3 regions of the Streptomyces sp. NPDC058662 genome follow, and region 2 is predicted to be linked to each of the others. Evidence: riboswitches for the same ligand, from Rfam matches in the RefSeq annotation. Region 2 holds a riboswitch; each other region holds the start of a gene.

Evidence for each region. A riboswitch is a leader RNA that binds a small molecule or an ion and turns the genes downstream of it on or off. The one in region 2 is predicted to bind cobalamin.
Region 1: linked by a shared signal. The riboswitch ahead of ACFWUQ_RS06195 (ABC transporter substrate-binding protein) and the one ahead of ACFWUQ_RS17135 (cobalamin biosynthesis protein) in region 2 are both predicted to bind cobalamin.
Region 3: linked by a shared signal. The riboswitch ahead of ACFWUQ_RS11155 (ribonucleoside-diphosphate reductase subunit alpha) and the one ahead of ACFWUQ_RS17135 (cobalamin biosynthesis protein) in region 2 are both predicted to bind cobalamin.

The regions. Positions count from the first base shown of each region.
Region 1 covers NZ_JBHXRU010000009.1:78,094-80,345, forward strand. Annotated here, with positions in the region: gene ACFWUQ_RS06190 (FecCD family ABC transporter permease) at 1-83, opposite strand, end outside; gene ACFWUQ_RS06195 (ABC transporter substrate-binding protein) at 80-1,069, opposite strand; cobalamin riboswitch at 1,114-1,253, opposite strand; tRNA gene ACFWUQ_RS06200 (tRNA-Trp) at 1,345-1,421, opposite strand; gene ACFWUQ_RS06205 (glycoside hydrolase family 18 protein) at 1,680-2,252, shown strand, end outside.
Region 2 covers NZ_JBHXRU010000042.1:22,013-24,264, forward strand. Annotated here, with positions in the region: gene ACFWUQ_RS17125 (anion permease) at 1-804, shown strand, start outside; gene ACFWUQ_RS17130 (hypothetical protein) at 830-1,051, shown strand; cobalamin riboswitch at 1,166-1,322, shown strand; gene ACFWUQ_RS17135 (cobalamin biosynthesis protein) at 1,358-2,252, shown strand, end outside.
Region 3 covers NZ_JBHXRU010000022.1:41,223-43,474, forward strand. Annotated here, with positions in the region: gene ACFWUQ_RS11155 (ribonucleoside-diphosphate reductase subunit alpha) at 1-954, opposite strand, end outside; cobalamin riboswitch at 1,119-1,252, opposite strand; partial or broken gene ACFWUQ_RS11160 (Uma2 family endonuclease) at 1,397-1,741, shown strand; gene ACFWUQ_RS11165 (YbdD/YjiX family protein) at 1,794-1,991, opposite strand; gene ACFWUQ_RS11170 (carbon starvation CstA family protein) at 1,988-2,252, opposite strand, start outside.

The DNA.
Region 1 (2,252 bases), on a different contig from region 2:
AGCCCGCCGCCGCCCGCCGGGGCGCCGGGCGCGGCGGGCGCGGCGGTGGATTCGCGGGCGGCGACGGACGGACCGGGCCTCACGCGGCGTCGGGGTGCAGCTGACCGCCCAGTGACTCGACGGCGTCGGCGACCCGGACTCCGAGCACGGCAGAGGAGAGCGGCAGGACGACGAACCGCTTGTTCTTGACGGCGGGAACCTCCGCCAGGGCCGGGTCGTTCATCAGGCGCTGCTTCTTGGCCTCGACGGTGGTGCCGCCGTAGTCGTAGATGAGGACGACCTCGGGCTTGCGCTCGATGACCTTTTCCCAGGCCACGTCGCCGAAGGTGTCGTCGAGGTCGGCGAACACGTTGGCGCCTCCCGCGAGGGAGATGATCTCGGTGCCGATGCCCTTGCCGCCCGAGGTGAAGGCGGATCCCTCGCCGGAGTCGTAGACGAAGACCGCCGGGCGGGCCCGGTCCTTGACCCGGGCGGTGACGGCGTCGATGCGGCGCTGCTCCTCCTCGATGAGCCGCGCGCCCCGCTCGGGCACGCCGAAGGTCCGGGCGACCTCGGTGATCTCGGTCTTGAGCTCGTCGAGGCCGACGGGGCCCGGGGTGCAGTACTCGATGTTGAGGCGGGTGTTGATCCCCGTCCTGCCGAGCCCTTCGCGGTCGCGGCCCTGCGCCTTGTCGAAGGCGCTGGAGTAGCCGCCGTACACGAAGTCCGGGTCGGCGCCCAGCAGCACCTCCTTGGAGGGGTACTCCTCGGCCAGCACCTTGATCTTGTCGTAGGCCGGCCGGTAGGCGGGCAGCACGGCGTCGTCGAGGTAGGCGGAGCCGGTGATCCGGTCCTCCAGTCCGAGGGCCAGCAGCACCTCGGTGGCGTGCTGATTCATGGTCACGGCGCGTTGCGGCGGAGCCTGATAAGTGGTGCTCACACCGCAGTTGACAACCGTGTACGGGAATCCGGGCGCGGCGGCCGCGTCGGCGGCCGGCTTCCCCGGCCCCGGCGAGGTGCCGCAGGCGGCCAGGGGCAGCAGGAGCGCGAAGGGTACAAGTGCGCGCAGAGCGGCGCGGGAACGCGACATGGCGAAGCCTCTCCGGGGGATCCGCGTCCCCTGGTCGACGTGAAGAGCGTGAAGAGGCGGTGCGTCAGTGTCTGACTCCCGGTCTCCCGCACGGGGAGAGCCGGTCACAGTGGCGGGACCGCACCGGATTCGCACCGGTTTCCTGTCCTGCACCGCCAGGGCAATGCGCCCCAGCTTGCCATACGTTCGGGGCCTGCGGCCCGGCCGGCCCCGGGAACGGCGAAGGCCCCCGTCGGCGGGACTTCCCGCGGACGTGGGCCTTCGGCTGTCCTGTGTGGCAGGGGCGGCAGGATTCGAACCTGCGGCCTTCGGTTTTGGAGACCGGCGCTCTGACCAGCTGAGCTACACCCCTTCGGCGAGACCAACCATGACACGGCGCGGCCCGAAGATCCACTCAATTCGCCGATCAACCGGGTGGAAAACGCCGATCCGGTGCGGACGCGGATTCTTTCGGTCGACCGGTCAACCCGACCTCGGCGCGGGCCGAGGGCGTGCCGTCCGACCTGGCACTTTCGACCGCCCCCTTGACCACTCTGGTCCAGACCAATAGTTTCCGGCGTGCACCGCGCACGCGCTCACGCCCCACTCCCCGCATCCGCAAAGGAAGTCCATGCGCCGCAGCATGCTCGGCAGGCTGGTCATCGCCGCCTGCTCCCTCTCCCTGCTGACCGCCTTCGCACCCGCCGCGGGCGCCTCGCACGGCAAGGCGCCGGGCGGTCACGACCGCTCGTACAAGAAGGTCGGATACTTCACCCAATGGGGTGTGTACGGGCGGGACTTCCAGGTCCAGGACCTCGACGCGAACGGCTCCGCCGGCAAGCTCACGCACATCAACTACGCCTTCGGCAACGTCAGTCCGGAGGGCAAGTGCTTCACCGGCAGCATTCCCGGTGAGGCCGACGCGTGGGCCGACTACGGCCGCCCCCTCGACGCCGAGAACTCCGTGGACGGGGTCGCGGACACCTGGGACCAGCCCCTGGCGGGCAACTTCAACCAGCTGCGTGAGCTCAAGGCCAAGCACCCCGGCCTGAAAGTGCTCATCTCGCTCGGCGGTTGGAGCTGGTCCACCCACTTCTCGGACGCCGCGCTGACCCCCGCCTCCCGCAAGGCGTTCGTGGAGTCCTGCATCGACCTCTACATCAAGGGCAACCTGCCCCAGGACGGCACCCGCGGCGGCGCGGGC
Region 2 (2,252 bases):
AAGGTCACGTACAAGCTGGGCGGCAGGGTCGGCGAGAAGACCTCCGCGAAGGGCTACCGCACCGGTCAGATCGCCTCGGCCGGCCTCGTCTCCCTCGCGCACGGCACCAACGACGCGCAGAAGACGATGGGCATCATCACCCTGGCCCTCGTGGCCGGGAACGCCCTGCCCGCCGGCGCCAACCCGCCGGTGTGGGTCATCGTCTCCGCGGGTCTGGCCATCGCGATGGGCACCTACCTGGGCGGCTGGCGCATCATCCGCACCATGGGCAAGGGCCTCACCGACCTCCAGCCGCAGCAGGGCTTCGCCGCCCAGACCTCTGCCGCCAGCGTCATCCTGGCCTCGTCGAGCCTCGGCTTCTCCCTCTCCACCACCCACGCGTGCTCCGGCGCCGTCATGGGTTCGGGTCTGGGACGCAAGGGCGGGGTGGTCCGCTGGTCCACCGCCACCCGCATGTTCATCGCCTGGGGCCTGACGCTGCCGGCGGCGGCCCTGGTCGCCGCGGGCGCCGAGCTGGTCATGCGCACCGGTGACATCGGGATCGCCGCGGTCACCGTCTTCCTGGTCGGCTCCTGCTTCGCCATCTGGCTCATCTCGCGCCGCCAGGTCATCGACCACCACAACGTCAACGACGTGCAGCCGGTCGGCGCCGAGGAGGCGGGCGTGGTCACCACGGCCATGGCCGCCGTCGCCGTCCCGCCGACCGCGGCGGCCGGTACCACCGCCGCCGTGACCGACGAGGACCTGCGGGCCACCATCCCGGCCGCGACGACGACCCCGGCGGCTCCGGCCGCCGCGGTCTGACCGAGACAGACAGAGGAACGGCAGTATGAAGATCGACTGGGCAGCACTCGGCTCCGTCTTCGGGGTCAGCCTCTCCGCCACCGTCGCCCTCGTGGCCCTGTTCACCCTGGGCCTGGTGGGCCTGTCCAAGCACGAGGCCGCCACTGAGCAGGGCGGCGCCGCCACCCTGGCCCGCAGCGGCGCGTACGCCTGCTTCGCGCTGGTCGCGGCGGCCGTGGGCTACGGGATCTACCTGATCGTCGCCTGACCCGCGCGGCGGCGCGGACCGCATGCGCCGAGGCAGCTCCCCCCGGGTTCTTCCCGGGGGGAGCTTTCGCATGCCCGCCGGCTCCCTCGCCGCAGGTCAACGGCGAGTTGACGGGCGTTCTCGGTGCGTGGTGGACTGCCCGAGCCAATACGGCGGCATGGAGAGGAAGTCCGGTGCGATTCCGGCGCGGTCCCGCCACTGTCACCGGGGAGCGCACGCGACGCGTGAGCCCCGGGAGCCAGGAACTCTCGCCACCGGACACGTCGAACCAGGGCGCGGACCCTGAGTGAGGACATACCTGCCACCATGCGTGCCGATCGCGTTTTCGCGTACGGCGCCGCGGCGGGCCTGATCGGCGACCGGATCCTCGGGGATCCGCGCCGAGGGCACCCCGTGGCCGCCTTCGGACGAGCCGCCGCCGCGGTGGAGCGCGCCCTGTGGCGCGACGACCGCGCCCGGGGCGTCCTGCACACCCTGGTGTGCGTCGGGGGCGCGACGGCGATCGGTGCGCTCGGCGCCCGTGCCGTGCGCTCCGCGCCGCCCGCGGTCCGTGTCGCCGTGACCGCCGCCGCCACCTGGGCCGTCGTGGGCGGAACCTCGCTGGGCCGGGAGGCGCGGGCCGTCGGCGCGGCGCTCGCCTCCGGCGACACCGAGGCCGCCCGGCAGCGGCTGCCCCACCTGTGCGGACGCGACCCGCAGTCCCTGGACGAGCAGCAGATGGCCCGCGCCGTCGTGGAGTCCGTCGCCGAGAACACCTCCGACGCCGTCGTCGGCGCCCTCGTGTGGGGCGCGGCCGCCGGGGTTCCGGGGCTGCTCGCCTTCCGGGCGGTGAACACCCTGGACGCGATGGTCGGCCACCGGTCCCCCCGCTACCTGCGCTACGGCTGGGCCTCCGCCCGGCTCGACGACCTGGCGGGCTGGCCGGGCGCCCGGCTGACGGCGCTGGCCGCCGTCCTGGCCGGACCCGACCGGCGGGGTGCCGTACGGGCCTGGCGCGCCGACGCCCGCGCGCACCCCAGCCCGAACGCCGGCCCGGTGGAGGCCTCCTTCGCGGGGGCCCTCGGCGTACGGCTGGGCGGAACCCTGGCGTACGGGGGCCGGGTCGAGCACCGGGCCGTGCTCAACGGCGCGCGGGGGCGGGCGGTGGAGGTCGCCGACATCGAGCGCGCGGTGCGGCTGTCGCGGCGGGTGACCTGGCTGG
Region 3 (2,252 bases), on a different contig from region 2:
CGCGTGCCAGGTCTCCAGGTAGACGGCGGCGGCACCCTTGCGGCGGCCGCCCTGGTTCACGGCGGCGACGGAGGCGTCGAGGGTCTTCAGGAACGGCACGATGCCGTTGGAGTGCCCGTTGGTGCCCCGGATCAGCGAACCGCGGGCCCGGATGCGGGAGTACGAGAGGCCGATGCCGCCGGCGTGCTTGGACAGGCGTGCGACCTGGTGGTAGCGGTCGTAGATCGAGTCGAGCTCGTCCAGCGGGGAGTCCAGCAGGTAGCAGGAGGACATCTGCGGGTGCCGGGTGCCGGAGTTGAAGAGGGTGGGGGAGGACGGCAGGTAGTCCAGGCGGCTCATCAGCCGGTACAGCGAGGCGACTTCCTCGACGGCCTGGACGCTCTGGTCCTCGGCGAGGCCGCAGGCGACACGCAGCATGAAGTACTGCGGGGTCTCCACGACCTGGCGGGTGATCGGGTGGCGCAGCAGGTAGCGGCTGTGCAGGGTCCGCAGGCCGAAGAAGCCGAAACGGTCGTCGGCGCCCTCGGCCAGGGTGTGCTCGACCAGCGCGTCCAGCCGGCTCGCGTGGGTGCGGACGAACTCCGCGGTGCGGTCGGCGATGAGCCCCTCGCGGTGGCCGACCTCGACGGACGCGGAGAAGGAGGTGGAGCCCTGGCCCGCCGCCTCGTCGGCGACGGCCAGCGTCAGCAGCCGGGCCGCGAGCCGGGAGTACGCGGGGTCCTCGGAGATGAGCCCGGCGGCGGCCTCGGTGGCCAGTCCGCGCAGCTCGGCCTCGTCGGCGGCGGCGCTGCGGCCGCGCAGCGCGGCGGCGGCGACCCGACCGGGGTCGGTGTCGGGGAGGTCGGCCGTGAGTTCGGTCAGGGTGCGCAGCAGCGCGGCCCCGGGCCCCCCGGGCTCGGCCGCGGTCTCGGTGCCGGCGGACTCGGAGCGCGGTGCGGCAGGCGCGATGGTCACGGGGGGAGCTCTCCCTCGCTCGGTCCGGTCCTCGTCGGATCGGCGCGCGAGCGGGCGCATGCGGGCCTGGGCACGCGTCGGCCCGGACAGGGCAGGCAGTACGTGCACCGCATGGCGTCCCTCGGCCCAACCGCGAGGCCCGGACGTACGACGCCCGGTTCGGTCGAGCCGGGCGCGCTGTCGGCAGGCCTTCGGACTTGCGATGCACTGATCGGTGCATCTCATACCGTTGCGGGACAGTTCCGGATTCGCACCGGATTCCCCTGCGGCGACAGCAGCCTTGAGCATACATGTGGGGGCGGGTGTCTGCGTTGGCCCCCACATGTTGTGTCGGACGCGACGCGGCGTTCGCGTGACGTACCTCTCCGCTATGGTCGAAGCAGACCGTCGAAGGAGGCGAGCCCTCCGTGACCGCAATGATCGACCGGCCGCACATGCTCACCGAGGCCGGGCGATCCCGGACGCCGCGCTGGCTCCCGCCGAAGCCTTCGCCGGGCAGGGTGAGTGGGTCGATCCGAGTCCTGTCCTCATGGTCGTCGAGGTGACCTCGTGGGACTCGGACACCGACCGCCGCGGCCGGCGGGAGAAGCCTCGCGCCTACGCGGAGACGGGCATTCCGGTCTATCTGCTGATCGACCGGACCGCGTGCCAGGTCGTGGTCCACAGCGAGCCCGACGGCCACTGCTACGAGGCGGTCAGGACCGTGCCCTTCGGCAAGGATGTGGAGCTCCCCGATCCGGTCGGTGTCACGCTCCGAACCGAGCCCCTGAAGGACTGGGTGCGTTGACAGACCGGAAGGGCCCCGCCGGATCCGGCGGGGCCCTTCGTCGCGGGTGTGTTCAGCAGCAGCGGAAGCCCTCGCGGGGGTCCGCCTCGCGGGAGTCCGTGCGGGCGCGTTCGAAGGCCCTGCGCGTCAGGACCTCCGCGTCGGGGTCGTGGGAGCGCGTGTGGGCGACGTAGCGGTCGTACGCCGCCTCCCCCGAGAACTCCCGCAGGTAGAACCAGGTCTTGGCCAGGACTCCGCGCAGCGTGCTCATGAGGCCGCGGGCTCCTTCACCCGGCCGCCGTTGGGGTCGAGGCCGGCGGCGGCGAGTTCCGCGCGCTCCTGCGCGGTCGGGATGAGACCGGCCGGGGCGATGATCTTCGACTCGGTCCAGGGGACCTCGGACAGCTTCACCGACTGCGGGTGGGCGATGGCCTTGAAGCACGTCCGGGCCGCGTCGATCAGCACGATGATGATGAGGACCGCGAACAGCGCCGACAGCACGCCGTCCACCGTGGCGTTGGTGACGACGGTG